Regions from separate parts of the Holdemania sp. 1001302B_160321_E10 genome, predicted to be linked through region 1. Evidence: a T-box and tRNA genes for the amino acid it is inferred to sense, from the RefSeq annotation. Region 1 holds a T-box; the other holds one or more tRNA genes.
The links. The T-box of region 1 lies ahead of serS (serine--tRNA ligase). A T-box ahead of a tRNA ligase gene usually reads a tRNA of that ligase, here a tRNA-Ser.
Positions count from the first base shown of each region.

Region 2: it has a tRNA-Ser gene. The T-box ahead of serS (serine--tRNA ligase) is inferred to sense a tRNA for this amino acid. The anticodon was not compared.

Region 1 is NZ_JADNEM010000003.1:32,678-47,540, reverse strand. Features, by position in the region: gene I2D94_RS02450 (GNAT family N-acetyltransferase) at 1-303, opposite strand, end outside; gene serS (serine--tRNA ligase) at 351-1,634, opposite strand; T-box leader at 1,673-1,874, opposite strand; gene I2D94_RS02440 (helix-turn-helix transcriptional regulator) at 2,016-2,909, opposite strand; gene gyrA (DNA gyrase subunit A) at 3,278-5,839, opposite strand; gene gyrB (DNA topoisomerase (ATP-hydrolyzing) subunit B) at 5,852-7,780, opposite strand; gene recF (DNA replication/repair protein RecF) at 7,783-8,889, opposite strand; gene yaaA (S4 domain-containing protein YaaA) at 8,886-9,089, opposite strand; gene dnaN (DNA polymerase III subunit beta) at 9,191-10,312, opposite strand; gene dnaA (chromosomal replication initiator protein DnaA) at 10,459-11,835, opposite strand; gene I2D94_RS02405 (HAD family hydrolase) at 12,347-13,180, shown strand; gene I2D94_RS02400 (M15 family metallopeptidase) at 13,174-13,941, shown strand; gene I2D94_RS02395 (HAD family hydrolase) at 14,014-14,808, shown strand.
Region 2 is NZ_JADNEM010000002.1:139,391-154,253, reverse strand. Features, by position in the region: gene I2D94_RS01940 (hypothetical protein) at 1-262, shown strand, start outside; gene I2D94_RS01935 (YhfT family protein) at 298-1,611, shown strand; gene I2D94_RS01930 (DUF2620 family protein) at 1,636-2,016, shown strand; gene I2D94_RS01925 (phosphotriesterase) at 2,074-2,985, shown strand; gene I2D94_RS01920 (alanine racemase) at 2,989-4,158, shown strand; gene I2D94_RS01915 (amidase family protein) at 4,165-5,133, shown strand; gene I2D94_RS01910 (aminotransferase class V-fold PLP-dependent enzyme) at 5,144-6,244, shown strand; gene I2D94_RS01905 (phosphopentomutase) at 6,262-7,485, shown strand; gene I2D94_RS01900 (helix-turn-helix domain-containing protein) at 8,283-8,603, shown strand; gene I2D94_RS01895 (CarD family transcriptional regulator) at 8,613-9,107, opposite strand; gene I2D94_RS01890 (hypothetical protein) at 9,456-10,199, opposite strand; tRNA gene I2D94_RS01885 (tRNA-Leu) at 10,558-10,644, opposite strand; gene I2D94_RS01880 (phosphatase PAP2 family protein) at 10,698-11,228, opposite strand; tRNA gene I2D94_RS01875 (tRNA-Ser) at 11,364-11,453, opposite strand; gene I2D94_RS01870 (TM2 domain-containing protein) at 11,555-12,241, opposite strand; gene I2D94_RS01865 (hypothetical protein) at 12,517-12,666, opposite strand; gene I2D94_RS01860 (aspartate/glutamate racemase family protein) at 12,941-13,603, shown strand; gene I2D94_RS01855 (four-carbon acid sugar kinase family protein) at 13,600-14,863, shown strand, end outside.

The sequences.
Region 1 (14,863 bases):
GCTCAGCGTCAATTCTTCATTTCCTGTCTTAGCCCATTCGATTAAAGAATGTCCAATCCCTCTTGATTGAAAATCAGAACTTACAAATAAACCTTCAATTCTTGTTTCATTCATTCCAATGAAACCGACGATATGTCCATCAATTTCCGCGACTTGAATAAGACTGTGAGGGAGCATTTTTCTCACTTCTTCTTTATTCTCCTTCCAATAATCTGATTCAATAAAAGAATGAGCCTGAATATTGCTTTCCAACCAGATCTTAACAACATAATCAAGATCGTCTGTTCTCATAGTTCTTAACATATTTCCTCCAAAGTAATGAAAAAGGAGAGTTATCTCCCCTTTTCATACTATTTCTTCTCGATTTTTGTCTTTCCGCCCATATACATTCTTAACGGTTCAGGAATATTCACCGTTCCGTCAGCGTTTAAATTGTTTTCCAGGAAAGCAATCAGCATTCTTGGCGGAGCTACGACTGTGTTATTCAGCGTATGGGCAAAATACTTCCCTTCCTTGCCCTGAACACGAATGCCTAATCGGCGAGCCTGCGCATCGCCCAGATTAGAGCAGCTGCCTACTTCAAAATACTTCTTCTGACGCGGAGACCAGGCTTCTACGTCGCAGCTCTTTACTTTCAGATCTGCCAGGTCGCCAGAGCAGCATTCCAGCGTTCTGACAGGAATATCCAGTGAACGGAAGAAATCGACCGAGTTCTTCCACAGCTGATCATACCAGTATTTTGAGTCTTCCGGCTTGCAGACAACGATCATTTCCTGCTTTTCGAACTGATGAATTCGATAAACGCCGCGTTCTTCAATGCCATGCGCACCCACTTCTTTACGGAAGCATGGGGAATAAGACGTCAGCGTCTGCGGAAGCTGTTCTTCATCAATAATCGTATCAATGAACTTGCCAATCATGGAATGTTCGCTGGTACCAATCAAATACAGGTCTTCCCCTTCAATTTTATACATCATGTTTTCCATTTCCGCAAAGCTCATGACGCCTGTGACCACGTCGCTGCGGATCATAAATGGCGGGATGTAGTAGGTAAAGCCACGGTCGATCATGAAATCCCGCGCATAGGACAAAATTGCAGAATGCAGACGGGCAATATCGCCTTTTAAATAGTAGAAACCATTTCCACTCGTTTTTCTGGCACTGTCCAGATCAATTCCATCAAACGACTCCATGATCTCCGTATGATAAGGAATCTCAAAATCAGGAACGACAGGCTCGCCGAATTTTTCAATTTCCACGTTTTCACTGTCATCTTTGCCAATCGGGACTGTTTCATCAATGATATTCGGCAGCACAAGCATAATCTTTTTGATCTCCGCTGCTAATTCTTCTTCCTTCACTTCCAAATCAGCCAGCTGCCTTGCAATATTGGCAACCTCTTTCTTTGCTTCTTCCGCTTTTTCTTTTAAGCCCTGCTTCATAAAGCCGCCGATCTGCTTACTGATGGCATTCCGCTGTCCCCGCAGACTATCGCCGTCGGTTTTCGCCTTCCGGAACTGACGATCCAATTCGACCACCTTATCGACTAATTCCAATTTTTGATTCTGAAACTTCTTTTTAATGTTTTCTTTGACTACTTCTGGATTTGTACGCAACAAATTGATGTCCAGCATGACTATTTCCTCCTTTTAACATAAAAAAGGCCCGCCCACTCAGGGACGATGCCTCGTGTTGCCACCCTAATTACCAATGTTTCACGTGAAACATCAGTCACTTGAATCGTTAACGGCGATAACCGGAAAGGTTCACTTTCACTCCGAGGTGGATTTCAGCACGGATTGACAACAGTTTTCACCAACCACTGTTTCTCTAAAGAAAATCATGTACTTACTTATCCTCATCTACGTTTTAACACCTTCATTTTAATCAAGCCCCATTTTTTTGTCAATGGATAAAACGAAACCAACGTAATTCCGATTTCATTCCTTCTTCAGTTTGACCCGAAAGAAAGAAAATAAACGAGAAATTGAGATATTGAATCCGCAAAACGAAAATTAATCTGAAAACTTACGAACTGGGCGGATATATTTCCAGCACCGCTCAGGATTAAAATAGAAATAAATTAACCGTCCTGGAGTCGTTGTATCATAACCATATCCAGTGTCTTTGAAATCAAAATCAGCCATCGCCTTCTCAACTTTTTCCTCAACGCTGCGATTTTCCTGTTCATAATCAAACGGGCCATGCTCAAAAACGAGGTATTCGCCCTCAGGAATTTCTGTCAGCTGCATCCCTGTGGGAATTTCTCCTTGATACTCGTTGGGAAGCCGGACTCCGTAACACTCTGTACGGGGGAAGCCCCAGTCGCATAGCCGTCCTGACGGATCATTACGATAAGCCATAATCTGACCTCCGCCGCTGTTCGCTTCGCTTCCGCCCTCATCATCTAATTTTCCTTTGATACTGTCGAGCAATCCGCAAATCGTTGCCTGATCCTGACCTGGAATCTGATTTTGTTTCTGCCAGAAATCCCAGTATCCGTTACTCTCTTTATTTTCAACATACAAAAATTGATGAGCTGGAATCGTAACGAAATAAATTTTTAAAGCTTCTGATGACTTAACCATACCAATCTCTCCTTGTCCAAAAAAGTAGCGATCAAAAGGATTGATTTTCGTACGTAAAATAACTGGCACAGGATGTCTCCGATAATCGCTGGGCGTTATGCCATACAAGTTTTTAAACGCCCGGGTAAAGGCTTCATGGGAAGAAAAGCCATAATCCAGAGCGATTTCCAGGATTCCTTTCTCACTGTCACGGACTTCCTTTAAAGCAAAGGCCAGTTTCCGCCGGCGCAGATAATCCCGAAACACCATTCCCGATATTGCCTTAAATTTTCGCGCTGTATAAAACTCGGAATAGCCCAGCTGATCGGCCAAAGCATTCAAGGTCAGAAATTCGTCCTGATGCGCTTTGATACTCTCGTCAATCACATTAACGACGTACTGAATCTGTTTTTGCCATTCAAGCATAAATCTTTCCTCCTTTCGCTGCTTACTTTGCAATTATAGGCCACCCCCTGCTTCGCCGCTTGATCAGACTTGCCTTTTTCGTTTTTCACTTTCAGGAATTGAAGATCTTGATTTCAGCTTGAATATTATTCTTATTAAAATTGAGAACGCTTCTCTTCTCTGTTACATCCTATTCTTTATCCTGTTCTAAAAATTATTAAAGTGAATGTGAATTCCGAAAAAAAGCTATAATCTTAATCGACTATAGCTTTTTCATTACTTTTTAAAACTAGTTCTATTTCAGTCTATTCCTGAATCTCAGATTCAGATGCGTCACCTTGAACTTCGCTGCTCTGATCCCCGGTTTCATCCGTTTCTACCGTTGAATTCAGTTCGCTGTTTCCGGCTTCGTCCTCTGTTTCCTCATCGTCTTCCGACTTGTAAACGATGGCAACCGTTGAAACACTCTGGCTGTCTTCTACGGAAATCAACTTCACACCCTGCGTATTCCGGCTGTATACCGAAACCTTTTCCAAACTGATTCGAATGACGATTCCTTCGTTGGTCATAATCAGGCAGTCTTCATCGCCGTTGACCGCGCGTAAGAAGACTAACGGTCCGTTCTTATCGGTAACCTGAACGGTCTTTACCCCCTTGCCGCCGCGGTTGGTCATTCGGTAATCCTCCAGTTTGGATTTCTTACCATACCCCTTTTCCGTAACGGACAGGATGTACTGACCTTCAAAGTCGGTCGTCATGCCGATAACCCGGCTGCCGTTGACATTGAAGCCCTTGACACCGGTTGCGGTCCGGCCCATCGGACGGACGTCGGTTTCATCGAAGCGAATTGCCTGTCCATTCGCCGCCGCAATCAGAATCTGACTGCTGCCGGTCGTCGGTTTCGCGCTGATCAGCTCGTCGCCCTCGCGCAGATTGATCGCAATCTTACCCGATTGCCGGATATTTTCGAATTCTTCAATCGGGACACGTTTGACAATGCCCTGCGCTGTGACAAAGAACAGGAACTTCGCCGGAGAATTCTCGCGTTCTACCGGTACCATTGCCAGTACCTTTTCATCCTTGTCCAGATTCAACAGGTTGACGATTGGAATGCCCTTGGAAGTCCGGGAAGCCAGCGGGACCTGATAGCCCTTGATCCGGTACACCTTGCCCTGATTCGTAAACATCAAAAGGTAATCGTGCGTCATCATCGTCAGGAACTGATCGACGATATCATCCTCATGCATGCTCATGCCCTTGATACCCTTGCCGCCGCGATTCTGCAGCCGGTAGGTATCGACCGGAATCCGCTTGACATAGCCGTTGACCGTCATCGTGATCACGACGTCTTCCTGCGGAATCAGATCTTCATCCTGCATATCAATTTCAGCGTCGATGATTTCGGAACGACGCTTGTCGTTGTACTTTTCTTTAATCTCCGTCAATTCCGAACGGATGATTTCCAAAACGCGGCTGTGATTGTTCAGAATATCCTTTAAATCGGTAATCTGCGCCATCAAACCGTCATACTCTTCTTCAATTTTCTGCCGTTCCAAGCCGGTCAACCGTCTGAACTGCATATCCAGGATCGCCTTCGCCTGAATTTCGCTCAGGCCGAAGTTTTCCATCAACCCGTTCATCGCAATGGATGTGTCCTTGGAACTGCGAATCAGGCTGATGATGGCATCAATGTGATCCAGCGCAATCTTCAAGCCTTCCAAGATATGCGCACGGTCTTCCGCTTTCTTCAATTCAAAGCGTGTCCGGCGCACCGTGACGTCGATCTGGTGATCAAGATAGCATTTTAAAACATCCTTCAATCCCAGCTGCTGCGGGGCGTTGTCGACCAGAACGATCATATTTACGCCGAACGACGTCTGCAGCGAGGTCATGCGGTACAGCTGGTTTAAGATAACGTCGCTCTGGACGTCCTTACGCAGTTCGATCACGATGCGGATGCCTTCCATGTTGGATTCATCGCGCAGATCAGTAATGCCCTCAATAATCTTCTCACGGACCAGACTGGCGATCTTTTCAACCAGCGCCGCCTTGTTGACGACATATGGAATTTCCGTTACGATGATCTGTTTCTTGCCGTTAGGCATATCCTCAACCTTGACCTTAGACCGGATCATGATGGATCCGCGGCCGGTTTCATAGGCCTGCTTGATGCCCGCACGGCCTAAGATATACCCGCCTGTCGGGAAATCCGGACCGCTGATGTAATCTTCCATCAGTTCCATGACCGTGATATCCGGGTTCTCCATCAACGCAATGACAGCGTCGATCGTTTCTCCGAGGTTATGCGGCGGAATATTGGTCGCCATGCCGACCGCGATGCCGGTTGTCCCGTTGACTAACAAGTTCGGGAAGCGGCAAGGCAGAACCACCGGTTCGTGTTCCTCGCCGTCGTAGTTATCCATCCAGTCGACAGTATCTTTATTGATATCGCGCAGCAGCTCCATCGAAATCTTGGACATGCGCGCTTCGGTATATCGCATAGCCGCCGCTCCATCGCCGTCAACCGAGCCGAAGTTGCCATGGCCGTCGACTAACGGATAACGATAGCTGAAATCCTGAGCCATTCGGACCATCGTTTCATAAACCGCGGTATCCCCATGCGGGTGATATTTACCGATAACTTCACCGACGATACGCGCCGATTTCTTATGCGGCTTATCCGCAACGATGCCCAGATCGTTCATCGCGTACAGAATGCGGCGGTGGACCGGCTTCATTCCATCCCGGACATCCGGCAGCGCTCGCGCCACGATAACGGACATGGAGTAATCCAGAAAGGATGTCCGCATTTCACTGGAAATATTCGTTGTTTTTATATTTCCGTGATTAAAGTTGTTCTCATCCATCGACGATCCTCCTTAAATATCCAAATTCTTCACGAAATGGGCGTTTTCCTGAATAAAGTTGCGGCGCGGTTCGACTTCGTCGCCCATCAGCATCGAGAACACGGCGTCCGCATCCATCGCGTCTTCAATCGTCACCTGAATCAGGGTTCTGACTTCCGGATCCATTGTCGTTTCCCACAGCTGTTCCGGATTCATTTCACCCAAGCCTTTGTAACGCTGAATATTCAGCCGGTCGCCCAGCTCAGCTTTGACATGATTCAATTCGTCGTCCGAGTAGGCATAACGAACCTGTTGGCCCTTCTGAATCTTATACAGCGGCGGCTGCGCAATGTAGACGAATCCGCCTTCAACCACCGGCCGCAAATAACGATACAGGAATGTTAACAGCAGCGTGCGGATATGTGCGCCGTCGACATCGGCATCGGTCATGATGACAATTTTATGATAGCGCAGCTTCGTCACGTCGACTTCCTCGCCGACCCCCGCGCCGAAGGCGGTGATCATCGAACGGATTTCGTTGTTGTCAAAAATACGGTGCAAACGGGCTTTTTCAACGTTTAAAATCTTACCCCGCAGCGGCAGGATCGCCTGAAACTTGGAATTTCTTCCCTGTTTTGCGCTTCCGCCGGCGGAGTCCCCTTCCACCAGGTAAATTTCGCAGATTTCAGCATTCTTACTGGAACAGTCAGCCAGTTTTCCCGGCAGTGAACTGATTTCCAGCGCGCTTTTCCGACGTGTCAGTTCACGGGCTTTTTTCGCCGCCAAACGTGCTTTGGAGGCCAGCTGCGCTTTTTCGATGATCAGCTTCGCGCTGTTCGGATTTTCCAATAAGAACCGTTCCAGCTGTTCGCCCAGAATGTTGGAAACGATCTTGCGCACTTCGACGTTGCCCAGCTTGGTTTTCGTCTGGCCTTCATACTGCGGATCCGGATGCTTGACGGAAATGATCGCGGTCAGCCCTTCGCGCACATCGTCGCTCTGCAGCCCTTCCTCGTCCTTTTTCAACAAGCCCGCCTCCTTGGCGTAGTTGTTTAACGTGCGGTTGAGCGCCAGCTTGAAGCCTTCCTCGTGCGTGCCGCCCTCGCCGGTATTGATGTTGTTGCAGAATGAATACACATTAGGCACATAGCCGTCATTGTACTGCATCGCAATTTCAACCTGGATGCCGTCCTGCTCGCCTTCCACGTAAATGATTTCTTCGTGGATCGGCGTCTTGTTTTTATTTAAAAACGCGATGTATTCCTTCAAGCCGCCCTCATACAAAAACGTATGCGTCCGCTTGACTTCATCTTCCATTCTCTCGTCCGTAAACAACAGCTTAATGCCCTTGTTTAAGAAGGCGATCTGGCGCAGCCGGTCATATAACACGTCGTGGTTGTAAGCGACGGTTTCCGTAAAGATCGTCGAATCCGCTTTGAAACGGACTAAACTGCCATGCTTATCCGGATCGCAGGTCCCGATCTGCTTCAGCGGCGCAACCGCCTTGCCGCCGTTTTCGAAGCGGATAAAGAAGACCTTGCCTTCCTTGTAGACCGTGACCTCCAGCCATTCGCTCAGCGCGTTGACGACGGAAGCGCCGACGCCGTGCAGACCGCCGGAGACTTTATACGCTCCGCCGCCGAACTTGCCGCCGGCGTGCAGAACAGTGAAAATCGTTTCTACCGTTGAAATTCCCGTCTTTTCATGAATTTCAACCGGCATGCCGCGGCCGTTATCCTCGACCGTGACGATATTTTCAGGATCGACAGTGACTTCAATATCCGTCGCATACCCGGCCAGCGCCTCGTCGATCGAGTTGTCGACGATTTCCCAGACCAGATGATGCAGGCCCTTTTCCGAAGTCGAACCGATATACATGCCAGGCCGTTTTCGGACCGCCTCTAACCCCTCCAGCACTTGAATATCATGCGAGGTATAAGAATGCTCTACTGGTTTTTCCATATTCAATTCATGTCCTCCTTCCAAGGTCGTATCTGACCGCTGTCTATTTCTGCAATTTTAACTTTTCGCGACAGAAACGGAAGCAGATCCGCAATTTCCGTCGTCGTAATAAACGTTTGGATTTCCGGGGAAATCAAAGAAAAAAGGTTTACCCTTTTTTGTTGATCCAGCTCCGACAACACGTCGTCCAAAAGCAATACCGGCAGTTCGTGAAGCTGATCTGCAATGAAGTCGATCAGCGACAGTTTCCACGCCAGTACAATCATTCTCCGCTGACCCTGGGAAGCATAGCTCAACACATCCCGTCCGTTGAGCTGAAAGCTCAGATCGTCGCGGTGAACGCCGCTGGACGTCGTCTTCAAAATCCGGTCGCGCTCGCGGTTTTCCAACAATTTGCGGCTGATTTCTTCCCGCATCGCCGCCGGCCCGGTTTGTTCCGTGATCGTATGGTAGGCCGCCCTGACCTGCGCTTCTTCTTCGGCCAGCGTGCTGTACATCCGGCTTAAACTTTCATTCATCCTGGCGATGAATTGCCGCCGCATCGTGATGATTGTCAGCTGCTGCTCGATCATCTGCTGATCCAGAACCTCCAGCATCGCGTTGTCGACGTGTTCGCGTTTCAAAAGGCTGTTGCGTTCTTTTAAAAGCTTCATCATCGCGCTCAGCGCCTGCATGTACCGCGGCGAAACCTTGCCGATCTCCACGTCCATCAACCGTCTTCGTACCTTCGGCGGCGCTTCAAAAAGCTCCAAATCCGAAGGCGCAAACAGCACCGCGTTGAGCTTGCCGATGAATTCGCTGGATCGGGATATCGGCTTCTGATGGATCATCAGCGTTTTTCCTTTTCCGTGAATCACCGCCGACAGCACCATCTCCGGCTCAGTATCCAGCCGGCATTCCGCCTTGCAGAAGTCCTGGCCTTCCCGGATCATATCCTGATCCCGCACAGCCCGGTGAGATCGTGTCGTCGAAAGCAGTACGATGCTTTCCAGAAGATTGGTTTTGCCCTGCGCGTTTTTCCCGATGATCACATTCATGTGCGGATCCGGGATAAACTGGCAGGAATCATAGTTTCTGAAATTTTTCAGGCGGATCTGATTGATCTTCATCGTTCGATCGTATAACGCTTATCCTCGATCCTGATTTCATCACCGGGATAAAGCTTGCGGCCGCGCCGGTCTTCTTTTTCACCGTTGACCGTAATCTTGAGTTCTTTCACTGCCAGCTTTGCTTCGCCCCCGGAGGAGATCCAGTCCGTCATTTTCAGCAGCTGCCCCAAGGTAATGAATTCCGTATCGATTTTGATCATTGTCAGAGTCCTTTCCTGCCTGTGGCCTATCGTATAGATTATACCACAAAAGCAAGCAAAAAGCACCGTCTGGGTGCTTTTATTTCGTGTTTCAGAAAGATTTAAGAATAGGTTCTGACCGGCAGAACCAGCTGCAGAATCGAGTCATCGTCAGTGTTGCGGATGACGAAGGGTTTCATCTCGCCGCTGAACAGAATTTTGATCGTCGTTGCGGATAAAACGCGGATCGCTTCAAACACATATTTGCCGCTGAATGAGATTTCAAGCGGATTGCCTTCATAGCCAAGGATGTTTAAATTTTCAACCGATGAACCGACTTCCTGTGATTTGCTGGAAATGACGACTTCCTCGCTGTTGGCACTCAGCTTGACGATGGAAATGCCTTCATTTTTGATGAACGACGCACGGTCGATCGCATTGAGCATGTCGCGGGAATCCACGGTCAGCTCATGCGCGAATTCTGTCGGAATTAAACGGGCGGTTTCCGGATAGGCGCCGTCGATCAGACGGGTCTGAATCACGGTTTCACCAATCCAGAACTGCGCTTTCTTATCCGAGACGGCGATCAGCACGCTGCTGTCCTGAGCGATCGTCTTGGACACTTCATTTAAGCTCTTGGCCGGGATGGTAATGTTAAAGTTGTTTTCGGAGGTCAGATCGACGATCTTGCGGGCCAAGCGGTAGCTGTCGGTAGCGACGCATTCCAGCCGCTTGCCGCTGCACTTCATGTTGACGCCGGTTAAGACCGGGCGGGTTTCCCGATCACTGGTCGCAAACGTCGTCTGGCTGATGACCTTTAATAAGACGTCGGCATCCATTTCAAACTGCTGACCCGGGCGGGTAAAGTCGATCGCCGGATAGTCCAGGGCGCGCATCCCGTTGATCCGGAATTCTGCCGACATCCCGCTGATCTTGGTCAGCGAACCGTCGACGATTTCCAGTTCGATTTCGTCGGCGTCGATCTTTCTGACGATTTCGAGGATATATTTGGCTTCAATCACAATCGAACCGGTTTCTTTGACGATCAGATTGGTTTCTTCATCGCTGCCATTTAATGTGGTCTGGATGGAGATATCGGAATCACTGCCGGTCAGTACGATGGAATCCTGATTCACTTCAATTTTGATGCCGGATAACGCTGGTAATGGCGAGTTGGAAGAAATCGCTCTGGATACGGTATTGAGGGCAGAGTAGAAAACTCGCTTGGAGATTTTGAAATTCATGGTGTACCTCCCTTGTGTTTTTATTAAGTATTCAAGTTCAACATCATTAGGACTGTGGAAAAGTGGATAACGTTTCAAAAAGCCTTATATTACAGGTCTATTTTATCACTTTTGACGGCGGAAATAAAGTGGAAAGCAGTGGTTAACTATTTGACCTGCATGAGCTTCTCCAGCTCGCCGACTGCCTGCCGGTAGGTCTCGTCGTTCTTTAACCCCTTCTCAACTTTCTCGCAGGCGCTCATCACCGTCGAGTGATCACGCTTGCCGAATTCATCGCCGATTTTCACGTAAGGCATGTCGAGATGCTTGCGGCACAGATACATCGCCATGTGCCGGGCGGTCGCGATGTTTTTCGTGCGCGTTTTGGAGACCAGCTGCAGTTTGGTCAGGCCATAGTAATCGGCGACGCAGCGGATGATCTTGGAGGCGGTCAGATCGTTTTTATCAATCGTCTGGGCCTGGCCGCGGAACGCGGAAACCGCCGTTTTGAAATCGATCCGGGTGCTGTTGGAGAAGTTGATTGAATAGAATAATAAACGGTTGAGCGCGCCTTCCAGCTTGCGCACATCCTGCGAAAAATTCGAAGCGATGTATGCCAGCACATCGTCGTCGATGATCGCCGGATCGACGCTCTGCTTTTCCAGCTTGACCTTTAAGATCGCAACGGACGTTTCAAATTCCGGCGAGTCGACGCCGACGGACAACCCGGAAGAGAAACGGCTGATCAGGCGTTCTTCCAGTCCTTTGATCTCGGTCGGATGGCGGTCGGAGGTCAGGCAGATCTGCTTCTTGTTGTTGACCAGTTCGTTAAAGATGTAGAAGAACGTTTCATGGCTCTTTTCCTTGCCGGCCAGAAACTGGATGTCGTCGACCAACAGGACGTCCAGATCGTTCATTTCTTCTTTGAATTCCTGAATCTGGCCGTTTTTGATGGAATTGACGACGGCGTTGACGAAGTCTTCGCTGGTCGTGTAGTAGACTTTTTTGTCCGGCGCATGGGCGCTGACGTAGTTGCCGATCGCGTTTAACAAATGCGTCTTGCCTAACCCGGAATTGCCGTAGATGAACAGCGGGTTGAAAAACTGTCCGGGATTGTAGGCACAGGCCAGCGCTGCGGAGTGGCTTTCGCGGTTGCTTCCCCCGACTACGAAATTGTCAAAAGTGTAATCCGGGATCAGGTTGGTCGTGTTCAATCCAGTGATCGCCGGCGCTTTCTTTTTCGCCGCCATCGGCCGGATTTTCTGCAGCTGGCTTTCCATGATAATCTCGCAGCTGATCTTCCGTTCCTGAACTTCGCTGATCGCTTCTTCAACGATCTCTTTGTTCTGCATCATAATCGTTTGCTGGATATACCCGGGCACGACGACCAGAGCTTTCTTTTCATCAAGGTCCATCAGCTTGGAATCGGAAAAAAACTGATTAAAGATCAGATTGTCCAGTTTTTCCTGCTGTTTCCCCTTTTCCAAGATCAGCGTCAGGGTTCGTTTCCAGATATCGGATAAGTAAGAATCCATTACTGTCATTTTTTATACAACTCCCATTCGTGGATAAGTTTCCATAGCACTACTAGTTTAGCTAATTTATCAGCATTTTTCCACGATGATTTTCTTCCAAAAAAAGTTTTCCACAGGATAAGTGTCCTTAAATCGGTGTTTATTGTTTGTTTATGCCGGGTTATCCACTGTAATCCACATCTTTTCCATTGTGGAGAAAGTGGGGAAAAGTGGACATGGATAACTTTTTTGGGGAAAATGGGGATAAAACCGGTGGAACATAAAGTTATCAATAGTTTATCCATATCAAAATAGCCTTTTATAAAAGTCTTTTTGACATAATCCACCATTATCCACAACTGTGGATAACTATTGAATGTGGAATGCGGAGAAGGCGTGGATAAAGAATTATCCAACCGCGGGAAAACCCCGAAAATCCGCGGGTTGGACAGAAGCTGCGGTTTTTCCTGTGGATATCTTGGGATTTGCTTACCATTGCCGCGATGGTATAATTACAATACGATAAAGTGAGGATTAAAAAATGATACGTTTGATCTTTTGCGACGTGGACGGAACGCTGGTTCAGGATAACGAGCAGGGGGAATACACGATTTCGGTGGAAAACCTCCGGGAAATCAACAAGACGGTGAACTCCGGCGTACACTTCGCACTGGCGACGGGGCGTCCCGCCGACTTTGTTCCGCGGACTTATGGCCGGCAGTTCAGCTTTGATACGGTCGCCTATTCCGGCGCTTACGTCACATCGCGCCAGAAGCTGATTTACGAAAGTGTATTTACGCTGGAAGAAGCGCGGCATGTCCATGCTTTGTTGGAAAATCAGCCGGCGGAACTGTTGTGCATCACGAATCAGAATGATTATTGCTTTGCGGATCGGAAACCGGAATACATCGACGAATTTTCCGATCCGGACAATGTGCCGGACCATCGGGAAATCCTGCCGTGGACACTTGCGGAGCTGAGCCATCGCAAACCTGAAATAACCTTTGTTTCGCTGGTGATTCTTTGCCATCAGCCGGAAACGTTAGCGCTGCTGGCCAGACAGGCTGCGCGATTGGGCTATGATCCGGTCATGACCCGCCATGATGGATACTCGATGATGAAACCCGGCGTCAACAAGGCCAGCGGAATTCAGAAGATCGCCGCACTCGACCATGTGCCGCTGTATGAGATCGCCGTTTTAGGGGATTCTATCAATGATCTGGAAATGTTTGAATTGATTGAAGAAAGCTACGCGATGGAAAAAAGCAATCCGGAAATCCTGGCGCGGGCTAAATATATTGTGCCCGACGTTGCTGAGGCGCTGCGCCGGATTCAGGAGAAAAACCGGGAAGAACAGGAGATGAGCAAGTGTTGAAAATAACGAAAATACTGATTGCCCTGATGCTGGTCATGACGATCGACGGTTGTGGAAAAAAGGCAAAGACGCCGGCCGAGGATCATTCTGCCCCTGCCGAAACGACCTCGCCGCAGCCAACTGATGCACCGGAGGAGACTCCGGCGTCGGGTAAGGAGGATGGGGAAGGAGATATTCTTATGGAAGTTCCAGATCTGACCAGTCTTGAAAGCATTACGCTGATCGTCAACAAGCAGCGTCCCTTAGGCGAAGATTATGAACCGGCCGACCTGGTGAAACCGGATGTGCCGCTGGCCAAGTCTTCCGTCACGCTGCGTCAGGAGGCGGCGGACGCGATGAAAATCATGTTTGACGCCGCAAAAGAAGACGGCATTTCTTTAATGATCGGCAGCGGCTACCGTTCTTATGATTATCAGAAAAATTTGTATAACAACTATGTCGCCCGCGACGGCGAGGAAGAAGCCAGCCGCTATTCCGCCAAACCGGGCCAGAGCGAGCACCAGACCGGACTGGCCGCCGATTTATCCGGAACGAACGGCAGCTGTTATCTCAAAGGCTGTTTCAAGGATACCGACGAAGGCGTCTGGCTGAAAGAAAACGCCTGGAAATACGGCTTCATCCTGCGCTATCCGGAAAGCAAGGAAGAAATCACCGGTTATATCTTTGAACCGTGGCATTACCGCTATTTCGGCACGGAAGAAGCGCAGAAAATCTATGAAAGCGGTTTAACCGTAGAAGAATATTACAATTTACTGGATTAGGCTTTTCAATTTCTAATTCATCTGCTATAATAGGGCTGTTTTTGAGCCAATGAAGAAGATGAAGGAGCAGCGATGAAGAAAAAATGTCTCTTTTTTGATATTGACGGTACGCTGGTGGATGAACAGACGCACCAGATTCCGCAAAGTACGATTGAAGCCCTGCACGCGGCCCGGCGCAACGGCAGCGTTGTATTTATCAACACCGGCCGGCCCTATTCCCACGTTTCAGCGAGGATCAAAGCTTTGAATTTTGACGGCTACTGCTGCGGCTGCGGTACGGAAATTCTGGTTCAGGGAAAACCCCTCTACCGTCATCAGATTCCACAAACCGTCTGCCAGCAGATCAAGGAAAAAGCCGACGCGTGCCGGATCGACGTATTCGGTGAAAATACGCCGACCTGTTACGTCAGCCTGGGACATGTGGAGAACGGTTTTGTGAAGTCGATGGAGATTCTGCACAGCGAAGGCTTCAACAACATTGTTCCCTGGATTGACCACCGCTCCGAATTCGTAAAGTTCTGCATCGCTTATGATCAGCGCAGCGATCTGGAAGACTTCAAACATTTTTTGAAGCAGAAAGAATTTGCGTTTATCGACCGTTTCGACGGATTCGCGGAGATTGTCCCTCAGGCTTGCAGCAAAGCAATGGCGATTGACGTCGTGCGGGAAAAATACAATGTTGATCTGCAGGACTGCTACGTCTTCGGCGACAGCACGAACGATCTGCCCATGCTCAAACATGTGCCGCACAGCGTTTTAATGGGTAACGGTACGCCTTCCCTGCAGCCTGTCGTTGAAAAGGTCACGGCCCCGATCGATCAGGATGGCATTGCGAAAGCACTGAAAGAATACGGCTTGATCGGCTGAATTGATATAAAAAAGCAGAAACCTTCCGGCTTGCAAGATGTCGGAAGGTTTTATT
Region 2 (14,863 bases), on a different contig from region 1:
GCTTCAGGAGGAAAACGCCGATACGTTTATCGCGCATCTGTGCGCGGCCTTTGGCCGCAATGCGACGGGGGAGAAAATCGAACCGCTGCCGCCGGAGGTGAAGGCGGAGCTGGAAGGGTTGGACAGCTATCCGCAATCGCTGCAGATGCTTCAGGATGTTATGGCGGCGACGCGCAATCATTTCAATCAAACCGAACAGGATTACGCGCTGCTTCACATAAATAATTTAATCGCCCGGTTGGCAGAAGGCTGCGGCGATTAAATGAAGGGGAATCATGTTAGTAAGAGGAGGTAAACATGGAAGGAATCATTACTAATTTTGAATTTTCACTGCCGTTTCGCGCGATCGTTCTGATTGCGATCTGTGCCTGGGCGAGCCTGCTTTCGCACAAATGTATTTCCAACTTCAACGACGGCGCGCGGCCGGTTTTTCCAGAATTGATGGAAGGCCGGATGACGCGGGCGGAGTTTGCGGTCGTCGTTACCGGCATGGGTTTCGGCTGGGTTCTGGCCGGCTTCAGCCAGTGGCTGGGCACAGGCCTGATCGCCTGTCATCTGACGTTAATCGCTACCGACTGCCTGGGCGCCTGGTCGCCGAACAAGTGGGTCGCGTTAATCATCGGCGGTGCGTATGGCGCGCTGTGCGCCTTCGGCACCAGCTTTATCAATTCTGCATTCACAGCGCTGCCGTATAACTTCTTAAATGATTTGACACAGATCAGCTCCCCGGCGCTGCCGGTGTTCTGTATGTTCCCAGCGGTTGCGATCGCAAGCCAGTTCGGGGCTAAAAAGGGAATCACAACCGGTCTTATCGAAGCGATCGTCTACATTTTCTGCACAGTGGTCGGCGCTGTCAATTTCGGTTCGATCTCCGTCAGCCTGTATCCGTACACCTTCGCGATGCTGGCCGGCATGATCTGCCTGCTTGTCTATTCCATTAATGGAAGCAAGAATGCGGAAAGCGTGGAAAATGATTCGGAAACCGAAAACCTGTTTACGAAGAATGCCAATCGGATTAAGAGCAACTGGGTTTATCTGTGCATCCAGGGCGCGCTGAACGCGTTGGGGATTCATGTTCTGGCTCAGGCTTATCAGCCGTATGTCCTGTCCTCAGCTGTCTTAGCGGGCAACATGGGCACGTTTGAACTGGCGATGATCGGCGTTATTATCGCGTTTATCCCATTGATCGTTTCCACGGCGCTGGCAACCGGCGTTTATCAGGCTGTCGGTCTGACGACGGTGATGCTGGTCGGCTGTCTGGCTCCGACCTGGTGGCTGGCTCCTGTCTTCGGCTTTGTTGCGGAATTTGTTGAAATTCAGCTGTTAGGCTTATTGGGCAAGGGGTTATCGAAGTTCCCGGAACTGTCCAAATGCGGCGATTATATCCGTGACGCGATGGTTTCCTGCATCGGTCTGGCGTTGGTTGCCGGTTCTTTCCTGGCGGCAAACGCAACCTGGGGTGCAGTCGGTCTTATGATCGTCGGTGGTTTCTTCGTCCTCAACGACGTCACCGGACAGCGGATTCCGAAGTCGGCAGTCGGCCCGTTAGCGGCCGTTGCAGTCGGTATTCTGTACAACATCATGATCTTTCTTGGACTAGTCCTATTGTAATGGAATGAAAGAGGAGAATTGCTTATGTTAAAAATTGAATGCTGCGGATTAACCGCGTTACAAACGAAACAGATTATTGAGAAGAAATTCCCGGGGCTTGTTGAAGCTTCGCTGGATCCGGATATGATCGCGGCGCGGAAAGTGAAAAGCGGTGATGTGGATTTTTACTTGGGAAGCTGTATGACCGGAGGCGGCGGCTCGCTTGCGACGGCGATCATGGTTTTGGGCTATGGGAACTGTCTGACCGTTTCCAAACAAGGCAATTGTCCGAATGAAAAACAAATTCGTCATCTCATTTATTCAGGAAATCATAAGGCGTTTGGCTATGTTAAAACTCATACTGAACAAGTAGTTCCGGCATTGGTGCAGGCTCTGATTGATAAATCTGAAGGAAAACCTGAATAGCGGGTATTCATTTAGGGGCATCTTCGGATGCCTCTTTCTTTTTAAGGAGGAAATTTCATGATCCGTACGGTTTTAAACGATATTGAAAAAGAAAAGCTGGGCGTTACGATGTGCCACGAACACTTCATTGTGGATCTGGATCGGGTCCGTCATGACGGCATCAGCATGATTGAAACGCCGGCGGAAGTCGAGCCGGAAATCAAAAAGATGATGGCGCTGGGCGTTCAGGCGGCAGTGGAGGTCAGCACGATTGATTTAGGCCGCGACGTCCGTAAATTGAAACAGATCAGTTTGGACACCGGATTGACGATCGTGGCGTCCACCGGTTTTTATTTAACGCAGTATCACCCGGACTGGCTGAAAACAGCTTCGGCTCAGCAGATCGCAGAAGTGTATGTCAGGGAGCTGACCGAAGGCATCGACGATACCGGAATCCGGGCCGGGATCATCGCTGAGATCGCCTCGTCCCCGGAACGCTTCGAGGGGGAGGAAAAGAAGATTCTGAAGGCTGCCGGCATCGCTTCCCGGCTGACCGGGGCGGCGGTATCGACGCACACCGGCCGCGCGACCGCCGTGGAAACGATCGAAACGCTGCTGGCGGAAGGGGTCGATCCGGATAAGATCATCATCGGGCATCAGGACTTGATCGACGACACAAAGTATCATTGCCAGCTGTTGAATTACGGCGTGAATCTCGCGTTTGACACCTGCGGCAAGAAAGTGTACATGCCGGATGAAACCCGCGCCCGCAACGCGCTGGCGATCATGGAAGCCGGCTATGGCGATCATCTGCTTTTCAGCAACGATATATCCCGGCGGACTTATTTCACAAGTCATGGCGGAGACGGGTATTTGAGCGTAATGAAGTGGGTCGTTCCGCTTCTGAAGCAGGCCGGCGCCTCAGAGCGGCAGATTCAACGCTGTCTGACGGATAATCCGGCGCGGATCCTGGATAACGAGTGGAGGTAGACTATGTTTTTGAATCAATGCCTGCAGAATAATTCAAAACTGATCGAATTTGCTTTTCATGCGCATCAGCAGGGTCTGATTCTCCCCGACACCTATCTGTTGGATCTCGATACGATCGCTGAAAATGGAAGGCGAATGCTGGAAACCGCCCGTCAAAATGATGTGAAATTGTTTTTCATGCTGAAACAGCTGGGCCGGAATCCAATCGTCGCAAAACGGCTGATGGAGCTGGGCTTTGCCGGCTGCGTCGCGGTCGATTACAAGGAAGCGCTGGTGATGATTGAGAATGGAATTCATCTGGGCAACGTCGGTCACCTGGTTCAGACGCCCAAGGCTGCGCTGAGGAAAATCATTGCGGCGCGTCCGGATGTGATGACGGTGTACAGTCTTGAAAAGATTGCGGAGATCGATCAGGCAGCCGCGGAAATCAATCGGGTACAGCCGCTTATGATCCGGATTACGGATGACGACGCCAGCCTGTATTCCGGTCAGATCGCCGGCTTTTCCAGCGCTCAGCTGCCGGAAATCCTGGCGAAAGTCAAGTCGCTCAGGCACGTGCGGATCGGCGGCGTGACCGTGTTTCCAGCGTTGCTTTACAGTGAAAAAACACAGAAGATAGAAGCCACAAGCAATGTCAGCGGCCTGCTTCGGGCGGTGGATTATCTGAAAGATAAAGTGTCGGATGAATTGTTGATCAACATCCCCAGCGCGACTTGCTGCGCCTCCATTCCCACAATCCGGCAGTTAGGCGGCAACAACGGCGAACCCGGCCACGGGCTGACCGGCACGACGCCGCTGCACAAAGCCAGCCGCGAACCGGAGAATATCGGCTATCTTTATGTTTCGGAAATCTCGCACAATTATAAGGACAAGGCGTACTGCTTCGGCGGCGGACACTACCGGCGCGGACACATGGCGCATGTCCTGGTCGGCCGAGATCTCGCGCACGCGCGGATGTTCAACATTCAGGCGCCCGATGACGATTCGATCGACTATCATTTTGAAATCGACCGCAACTGCACGGTATCCGATACCGCGCTGATGTGCTTCCGAGCTCAGATTTTTACAACCCGCAGCCATGTCGCGATCGTCGAAGGACTCAGCCGGGGCTGTCCGCGGATCAGCGGGCTGTTTGACAGTCAGGGCCGAAAAATTCAGGTAAATTGGGAGTAAAACAGGATGAAAGACAACTATTCGCTGCAGCATAAAACCGCATTGCTAAATCCCTATGGATCCATCGTCAAGGTATTGGACGGCGATCCGGAAAAGCTTCTGGTTGGAATCAAAAACGTGCGTTCCATTCCGAATACGCTGATGCACAGACTGGAACCTGCGGGCTTCACGCTGCACACAATCGACAAGAAATCTCAGCTGGCCGGCCGGGCTGTCGACACGGAGCTGATCAATCCGATCAGCGGCCGTTTCATGTCAGGTTCCTCCTCCGGCACCGCGATCAACGTATTCGCGGGCATCAATGATCTGGGCATCGGCAACGACGGCGGGGGCAGCGTTTTGGCGCCGGCGATCAGCGTCAATATTTTAAGCTTCATTTCCAGGCTGATCGAAGCCGACCGTCCGCAGCAGCTCAAACCCAACACCGACAACATCACATCAGCCAATTCGATCGGCTTTATGGCCCGCGATAAAAAGATCCTGATGAAGGCAATTCAGGCTGCCATCGGCATCCGTCCGGCCTCCGGCGTTGGAAGGGTTCTGGCGGATCGGGAATATCCGGGAATCGACGCGCAGGTCATTGCGATTGAGGATCCGGCCGCACCGCGCGCCGTACTGACAGCGTATTTACAAGCGCTTCTGAAACGCTGCGACGTCTTTATGATCACCGAAGGGCCGATTGATCTGGACGGTTTCGGCGATTCGCTGTTCGGTCATTTCGATGCGCGGACGCAAAGGATTCAGCAGGCCGCGGGGAAGGGCTATGTCCGCGTGTGCAATCTGGCCGGTGCAACGGCGCTGTCGCTGCCGCAGTCCGGCTTGGGCATGGCGACGCTTCTGATGTGCGAAAGTCAAAGTGAAAAAATCGCGCGGCTGCTTTATCTGGCCGAACAGATTGAGGAAGTTCATGACGAACTGATCGAACGGTATTTTTTGGATCTGAACAACTATTTTATCGAAGGTTACGAAATATAGGAGGACAACAATGAACGTTTACCCATTAAAAAATATGACTTTGGAACAGGCGATGCAGAAGCAGTTTAAGCTGGTCGACTGCATTACGCGGCACTTTCGCGGCACTGAAAGTTTAACGCGCGGGGATCTGGGAGTCCATCAGCCGGGCAATCAGCCGGTGACGACGCGGAAAGCAGAACAGGCGATTGCGGAGTTCTTCGGTGCTGAGGATTGCATCTTGGTCCGCGGCAGCGGAACCGGCGCGATTCGCTATGGCTTGAGCGCGATGATGGAGTGCGGTCAGAAGATTCTGATTCACGAAGCTCCGGCCTATTCGACAACCCAGACCAGTTTTGAAATGTTTGGTCTGGTCCCGGTGCCATCCAACTTTAACGACTTGTCGGCAATCGTCAGAACGCTGCAGGAAAATCCGGATATCCGCGGGGCGCTGGTACAGCACAGCCGGCAGAAAATTGACGACAGCTATCATCTGGCGGAAGTGATCGCCACGATCAAGCAGACGGCGGATATTCCAGTGTTGATCGACGATAACTATGGCGTCATGAAGGTGGAAAAGATCGGATGCGAATGCGGAGCGGACGTCTCCTGCTTCTCGACGTTCAAGCTGCAGGGACCGGAAGGGATCGGCTGTGTCGTAGGACGCAAGGTGATCATCGACCGGATCCGGAAGATGCACTATTCCGGCGGATGCCAGACGCAGGGCTGGGAAGCGCTGGAGGTTCTGCGTGGTCTGACCTACGCGCCGGTGATGCTGGCGCTGACGGATGCCGCAGCAAAAGAAGCGCTCAAACGCATTCAGGCCGGGGAAGTCAAAGGGATTAAGCAGGCCTGCATCGCCAACGCTCAGTCGAAGGTGCTGTTAGTCGAATTTGCTGAGCCGATCGCGAAAAAGGTGCTGGCGGCGGCTGAAAAACGCGGCGCTCTGCCTAATCCGGTCGGCGCGGAATCCAAATATGAACTGGCGCCGATGTTCTACCGCGTGTCCGGAACGTTCTTAAAATCAGACCCTCGCTATGGTGAATATATGATCCGCATCAATCCCAACCGCTCCGGTGCGGATACGGTGTTAAGGATTCTGGCAGAAAGCATTCAGGAAGCGAATGAAGCCTGAGTGCGGGGGTGAAGCGGATGAGTAAGCGATTTATCATCGTCGTTCTGGACGGCTTCGGGATCGGCGCGATGGAGGATGCCGCTGCGGTGCGTCCGGGCGATGAGAAGGCAAACACGCTGCGCAGCATCCTGCGCGATCACCCGGATCTGAAGCTGCCGACGCTGGAAAAGCTGGGGTTGATGAACGCGTATGGCAGCGAAAGTGCGCAGATGAAATTCAATCCTCAAGCCAATTTCGGCAAAAGCGAATTGATGCATTTCGGAGCGGATACGTTCATGGGGCATCAGGAAATTATGGGGACTCTGCCAAAGCAGCCGGAAGTCCATCCATTCCAGCAGAAAGTCGACGTCGTCGCAGCGCACTTGAAAAACTGCGGCCATCAAGTTGAAATCATCGAACGACAGGGACTGCGGTATGTGGTCTGCGACAAGTTCGTCACGATCGCCGATAATCTGGAAGCAGATCTGGGTATGTGCTACAACGTGACCGCGCCGCTGGATTTGATTTCTTTTGAAAAAGAAGTGGAAATCGCGGAGCGGGTCCGCGAGGTCGTGACGGTCGGCCGGGTGATCGTATTCGGCGGCACCGGCAATACGATGCAGGATTTATATAACGCTGAGGAAATCAGGCAGGGCAGGTTTATCGGAATCGCTTCGGCAAAATCCAAATCCTACGAACAAGGTTATCAATGCCGTCATCTGGGGTATGGCGTCAACAAGAATGTCCAGGTTCCAACAATCCTGACCAAAGCTAAAATTCCGTGCGTATTGATCGGCAAGGTCGCGGATATTGTCGCCAACGATCTGGGTACCAGTCTTTCCTGCGTGCCGACGCCGGAGTGCATGAGGCTGACGTTGGACGCCGTGCGCCGCATGGATACCGGGTTTATCTGCACCAATGTTCAGGAAACTGATCTGGCAGGGCATTCACAGGACAGCGCGGAATACAGGCGGATTCTGGAACAGGCTGACGCGGGTCTGGCGGAAATCCTGCCGGAACTGACGGAAGACGATATATTAATCGTTCAGGCGGATCATGGCAATGATCCGGATATCGGCAGCAGCCGGCATACCCGCGAATGTGTTCCGTTGTTGATTTATCGGAAAGGTCTGAAAGGCGTGAAAATCGGAACACGGCGCACGATGTCCGACAACGGTGCGACGTGCTGTGATTTCTTTGGCACGGATGCCCCGGAAAACGGGACTTCGTATCTGGATTTGCTTCAGCTGCCGCAAGGTTAAATCGAAGTTAGCATATTGCGAAGAGGATATGCTGACTTTTTTATCGGCGGGAAGATTGATCGGCACAGGCAGAGAGCACCGATATGAAAAACTTGAAAATAGCCAATACCTGAACTTAGAGAAAGTTATAAGGAAGATCATTCAATAAGAATAGAATTGGCATGATTCGAAAGAAGACAGGCCAATCCTTTTCGTTTCAGGAAAATCATGTTGGCAGTTTGGTCAGTTAAAACTAAGGTGTTCTATACTTATTGCAGAGAAAGAGATAATACAGAAAATGCTTGATGCCGTTAAGGGGAGAAGGAAGGATCAACCAAAGCGTCAGATCTGGAATGCAGTGAAAGAAGAGGGGATAATCCGGCGAATTGTGCTTTTGCAAGTGAGAGCGGGACAGGAAAATACAGCAGGCAGAGAGGCTGCACAATCCATGATACTGCTTCGTGTGGGACAACGGGGCAAGCCATGAGATAAACGAAGGGAACATAACCCGCTGCATCTGGATGAAGAGAGTTTTGCCCAGACCTTGAACTCAGCAAGCTGAGTAAGAGAAGGAAGCATACAGGATGGGAAGAAAAGAAGCAGATTTCTGACAGAATTTGCCTTTTCGAATGCGCGGCGTCAGTTCCCTGCGAACATTGACTTTGTTGAAAATATTTTCAGAGCAGACGATTGTTTTTGATGCAGAAAAGGGATGGTTAACCGAATTCGGGTATAAACCTGCCTTTTGCTTGTTATGATAAGAATCAAGTCTTTCAGAAATGGGGAAGACGGGGATCAAATCATGAAAGGAGTCGGCTATGGAATATTCTGAAATGCTTATCCACCGAATTAAAGATCTGTGTCGTCAGCGAGGAGGCATAACCGTTCATCGCCTGGCAAAAATGTCTTCTCTGCGGCAATCGACGCTGGATAATATTATCCGCGGCAACACCAAGGATCCGCGTGTCAGCACGCTGCATCGCATCGCTCTGGGCTTTAATATGACGCTGACTGAATTTCTGGATTTTCCGGAACTCAACGATTATGTATTTGAGGAGGAAGAAGAAATAATCAATCCGGCAGAGCTGAAAAAGCATAAAAAAACGGAAAGGCCGGCATCAAATGCTGTTCTTCCGTAACGATCAGACTTATTTGTCTTTAAATCGGCTGAGGAGGTAATCGGCAACCTCTTCTTTTTTTATTTTGAACGATAATGAAATTTCCTCATGAAGCAGGTCTTCTGCCCGGGCGAGCATTTCAGCATCCGCACGGGACAGTGATTTACGATCCTTCAGCTTGTCCTGTTTCTGAGTGTAAATCGAGATGATCATCTGCGCGAGCTTGCGGCCGTCGCCTTCTGCCAGAATTGCCTGGTAAGTTTCCTCGCGTTTGCGCTTATCATCAATCCAGGCGGATTCCAGCTGCGGCATTTCGTTGATCATCTGTTCAATCTCTTCCCGATTCATGACCGGGCGCAGTTGTGAATTGGAGGCTGGCGTTACGATCTGCGTATGGATGCCATAAACGGAATTGAGCACGTAACACGTTTCAGGACGGCGCGGTTTCAGTTCTTTTTTGACAATCTGATCAACCTGGAATATTCCTCGCGCACCATAACGTACATAATCCTTTTCTTTAAACATGAAGCTCATTCCCCCTTCCAAAAGGTGAATCTATACCTCTATTTTACCATTTTTAAGGGATTTTCGTAAGTAAAATCGTCAACGGCATCCGGAAGGGGGAAAGTCAGGGTTAAAATAAGCGTGGAAAACAGCGGCCCAAGCATCGCAGTATAAGGCTTATAAGAACCAGCGGCAGGATGATCAGAAGAAGAAAAATGAATACATTCAGCAAAAAGACATCAGGGATGATTTTTTCCAATGTCATAGCGCAAAGAATCAAAGTCAGCCGGAAGGAAAGATAATAACCAGGCAGAGCACAAATTCAAAATCTGATTTTTTAAGTTTGTTCATCGCCTCTATTTCCTTTCATCATTGAGAGGAATCGGTAAAAATAAGTGTTAAAGGTTCCCAACTGTTGTCAATAAACTGATAAACTTCAATTTCGGAAAACGGAGTTTCGGGCGTAATCTGCAGATCCCTAGCGGTCCGGACTTCCCGCAGACCGCCTTGGTAGCCAAGGATCGCATAAGCATCGGGTTTTACTTGATATGAATCGTCAGACAGATAAACTAAATAGGACTTTCCAACTTCAATGTCGATATCTTCGGAAACTTTTTGCTTGATATAAGCAGGTTTTTCAGTGGCTGATGCCACAGCGTTCCTTTGACTGGGCTCTAAGGTTTGAAGATATTCTTCGTAAGCGATGATACCGCCAGAACGTGTGAAATGGATCGTTTGACCGGCAGAAAGATCACCTTTCAGGCTTTTGAGAATTGTCAGAGTGCCATAAGTATAAGGCAGAACAATCTTATGTTTGATCTCATGAACGGTGCTTCCTCCCTCAATGGAACAAACTGTCGCTAAAACGACATCGGTGCTGGCCTGAATAAGCGTATCCTGATCCAGCGCGTCAGGGACAAATTCCAAAAGCAGATTCTGAATTTGAATCGAATCCGGATCCAGTTGGGCATAGGCGTCGGTATAGGAACAAGCCTGCAGATCAGCAGAAGCGGAAGATTCGTCAAGCTGAACCTGAGGGGCGGCGTTATTCCTGTCGACGGCGCAAGCAGCAAGCAGAAATGCACAGAGGAGAACAGTACCGGAATTCTTCATTGAAACACCTCCTGAAATTAAGCAGAATACATTATTTATCTAAAGTATAACAAAAATAAGACGGGAAGGGATCCAAGTTCATAAAAAGTTAAGAAAACAGGGATAACATTAGTCATATTAAGAACGTTAAATTGATAAGATTAGAGGACGCTGATCTGAAATGTGATTCATGAAAAAAATAGTGATTCTGACGTTGAAATCATCCTGTTGGACTTTCTATTTATGAAGATGGCTATTTCCTGCATCTGATATTTCCTTTTCTGCCGAGGCAGGTGCTGGATAAGCTCAAAAATCGTCAGTTATCACCGCTAAGGTTCAAATACAAAAAAATCAGACTTTCGTCTGATTGTCTTTTTCGTGGTCCCCGGGGCCGGACTCGAACCGGCATGGTATCACTACCGAACGATTTTGAGTCGTTTGCGTCTACCAATTTCGCCACCTGGGGAATTCATGTGCTTATTTATTATATCTGATCCCCAGAGTGAAATCAAGTAGAAATTAACACTTTTCCCCGTCGGCCGGTGTGAGCTTAACGCTGCGTTGCTTCATCAATCGGACAAGCCAGGCGCCGATACACAGACCGACAAGACAGCCTGCCAGAACGTCCGAGGGGTAATGCACGTGCAGGTAAATCCGTGAGAAGGCGATTAAAACAGCTCCGCCTAATCCCATCCATTTATAAGGGCCGCCATAAGCGAATAGAATCATCATCGCCGCAAAGGAAGTCGCGGTATGACCTGATGGAAACGAACTGGACGTCGGCATCGCAATCAGAGCCGGCAGTTCGGCATGCGTCATAAACGGCCGCGGCCGGTCGACCAGCTGTTTAATTACTAAATCGTTTAACGACCAGGTCAGCACGATGGCCAGAAGCAGAAAGGCGGCAGTCTGACGATCCTTCTTAATAAAGTAAAAATAAAATGCGAAGCAAATCCACAATGCGCCTAAATTTCCCCAGCCGGTAATAAAGCGCATGACCGCCGTCATGGCCGGAGATTGGAACACCTGTGTGATCCATTCCATAATCATGAAATCCAAAGGGAATCCCTCCTTCTTGAAACTATCCCTAGCATAACACAAAAGGGCGGTACTGATTCTTAAGAGTTGTTGAAAAAAACTTAAGAAAATAAAGAAAAAAGGCTTGGTTAAGCCTTTATTTACACATGGCGGAGAACATGAGATTCGAACTCACGGAAGCGTTGCCACTTCGCCACCTTTCCAAGATGGTGCCTTAAACCACTCGGCCAATTCTCCAAGTGCTTTTATATTATAGCGGATCCATATCGGGATGTCAAAGGTTTTAGCAAAATTCATAAGAAAAAGACGACTCAGCAGCCGTCTTTCTTACTTGTCTTTCAGATTTTGTTCAACGTTTCCTTCGTCTTTTCAATCATGGGATTAATCAGTCCGGCATATTTCGGAAAATGGTATTTGCAGTCGATCAATTCCTCGGTCAGCGTCATCAGCTCCTGTTTCAATTTGACAGTATCCATTGTGATCTGGGATTTTTCCAAGGCCATGGAGATCCGCGTACTGACCGCTTCAGCGAATTTGCGGTCCATCGCCTGCCGCAGATCGCTCTGATGAAACGGAGGTTCAACGTCAATGTCCTGCGCCAGATCCCACATCTGTTCAACGTCTTTATTCAGAATATCAAAACGGCGCAGGTAATCCTCTAAATGCGGCTGGCCTTTTTCCACTTCGTCGATGACGCGGGTGAAGTGTTTGGAGATTTGTAAATAATCCTGCTCCATTTGTTCCTCGCAATGCGGACATAAGGTGGATTCGCGGTTCGGCTCCAGACGTCGTCCGCACTGACGGCAATGTCTTCCGTCATTTTGCGGTTCGCTGTTTGTTTTGAACATTGTAATGAAGGCGCGGATCGTATCAATCAGCCAGCCGATTCCCATGACCCCAAATGTAAAGAAGTATAAAACTCCCAAGCCATATTGGCGGCGAATAAAGTGGTGAACGCCAAAGACTCCAAAAAAGAAGGTGATAAAAAACATAAGTATCGGATCATATTCTTCATGATCATTCATAAGGTAAACCTCCTGTGCAGCATATTTGCGTTTGTAAATACAGTATATCAGATTTATTTAAAAACAATCGGAAAAACTTATGAAGAATTTCGTAAGAAAGTGACTTTTCGGCGAAGCTGCAAGAAGAAAAGCGTTGTTCGCTGAGACAACCGTGACTGAATCCATTTGTCCTTTCTTTGGATTGAACTTTACTGGAAACAGAAACAAAACCTGATTTCGCCAGATAGGGTTAAAAAGACCACAGACAAAGAAAAGTTGATTTCCGCAAGAGACCCTTAAGAGAACTGTTCGCGTTCTTTTAGCTTTGCGAATAATCTTTTTATCATTTCCTTTAGGCGGATATTGATCTTCAGCGCCAACTTACACATGGAAAGCGGCACATTGCGGATGCCCGTTCCGATAGAATCGTCTTTTCGTTTTTCCATAATCGGCTCAAACAGACACAATTCAACCCTGGAAAATGAAGATAATTTTATGCTTAAACAGGATTGCCGCGGGAATGGAAGGAATGAAAAACAGGTTGTCTTTCATCTGCCGGATTTTTTGCGCCTGGTTTTCAGTAATCCATTGCTCGCCATGCAAGAAACATAAAAAAACCAAAACAAGTGAAAAAAGCAATGATTATTCTGACCGTTTGTTTTACTCTGAAAATTCAGCTTTCCTGTAAAATGAAGACAAAGCATAAAGGAGGAGATTATTATGCAGAAAGTCGCAGTTATTCATACCAGTCCGGTTTCGCTTAACGAGCTGAAAGCCTTGTTTGCGGAGTTGCTGCCGGAGGTGGAGATGATCAACATCATTGACGACAGTTTACTGGAGGAGGTCAAGCGCAATAATGGAATCACGCCGGGCATCGTCTCAAGGATGTGCCTGTATGGTCAGGCGGCGCAGTCGATGGGCGTGGACTTGATTCTGAACCAATGCTCATCCGTGGGTGAAAGCGCGGATATTGTGAAGCAGACTGTAACCTGCCCGCTGCTTAAGATCGACGAGCCGATGGCCGAGGAAGCGGTGCAGCTGGGAACGAAAATCGGCGTGATCGCTACGGTGGGTTCAACGATGAAACCAAGCTGCAATCTGATTCGTACAAAAGCACGGCAAGCAGGCAAAGCCGTGGAAATGAAGGAGTATCTGGTTGCCGGGGCACTGGATATTTTGATGAAGGAGAAGAATCAGGAAAAACATAATGAACTCGTGCTGAAAGAAATTAAAAAGGCCGAGCAGGAGTGCGATGTGATCGTTTTGGCTCAGGGGAGCATGACGGTGATGCTTCCCTATCTGGAGGGAATTTCCAAGCCGGTGCTGACCAGCCCGCGTAAAGCGGTGGAACGCGTCAAGCAGATGTTGGCGCAGCAGGCATGAGTTCTTTCGTTGACAAAGCACCTAAGATCGTCGTGCTCGATGACGATCCGACCGGGATTCAGATGGTTCATGACGTCGCGGTATATACATCGTGGGAGGAAGAAGCCTGTGAAAACCTCCTGCAGCAGAGTGAGGCGATGGTCTATATCCTGACCAACACCCGTGCGCTCAAGCCGGAAGCCGCGCGCTGCCTGCTGCGGGAATTGACGCAGAATCTGATCACGGCGTCCCGTCGAAGCAACATTCCTTTTTGGCTGGTACTGCGCTCGGATTCAACCCTGCGGGGGCATTATCCGCTGGAATCCGAAACGGTTCGCGCAGGACTCAGCGAGCATGGAATTGAGGTGGAGGGAGAAATTCTGTGTCCATATCTGCAGGGGATGCGAATCACGCGGAACGATATCCATTATCTGAAACAGGGAGGACAATGGCTGCCCGTCGGGGAAAGTGAATTTGCCCAGGATAAGACGTTTGGATTTCATGCCAGCGATCTCAAAGTGTATGTGGAAGAAAAGACCCAGGGACGCTATCCGGCTGTCTCCTGCCTGTCAATTTCCCTGGAAATACTGCGAAATCATGATGAAGCGGCAATTATGCGAATTCTGCGGCAGGCGCACGGCTTTCAGAAGATCATTGTCAACGCGGAAACGGATGACGATCTGCGCGCGTTGATCCGACCATTAAAGACGGTGCTGAAAGAGAAGGTATTCCTGTTTCGGACCGCGGCGTCTTTCTGTAAACTCTTTGCACAGCAGGATGACAAACCGCTGCTGGATCCGCGGGTTTGCGTGCAGCCGCAGAATCACAACGGCGGATTGATCGTCGCAGGCTCGCATGTCCAGAAAACGTCGCGTCAGCTGGAAGTGCTGCGCCAGAATTTATGCCTGGAAACGATCGTCTTTGATCAACATCAGATCCTGCAGGGCTCGCTGATGGAAGAAAGCGAGCGCTGCGCCAGACTTGTAAACCAAAAACTGGCGGAGGGAATCACGGTAGTTTTGCAGACGCGGCGGGAACGCGTGGATCTGCCGCAGGGGAGCGCGGAGGATCAGCTGCGGCTGACGCAGTCGATCAACGATCAGTTCATCCGGGTTGTTGAACAGCTGAATGTGCGGCCGCGGTTTATGATCACCAAAGGCGGGATTACGTCCAGCGATTGTCTGACGCGGGGACTTCGGGTCAGGCGGGAATGGGTATCAGGCCAGATTGAACCGGGAATCGGCGTGATTCGCTGTGATCGTGCCAGCCGGTTTCCCGAGC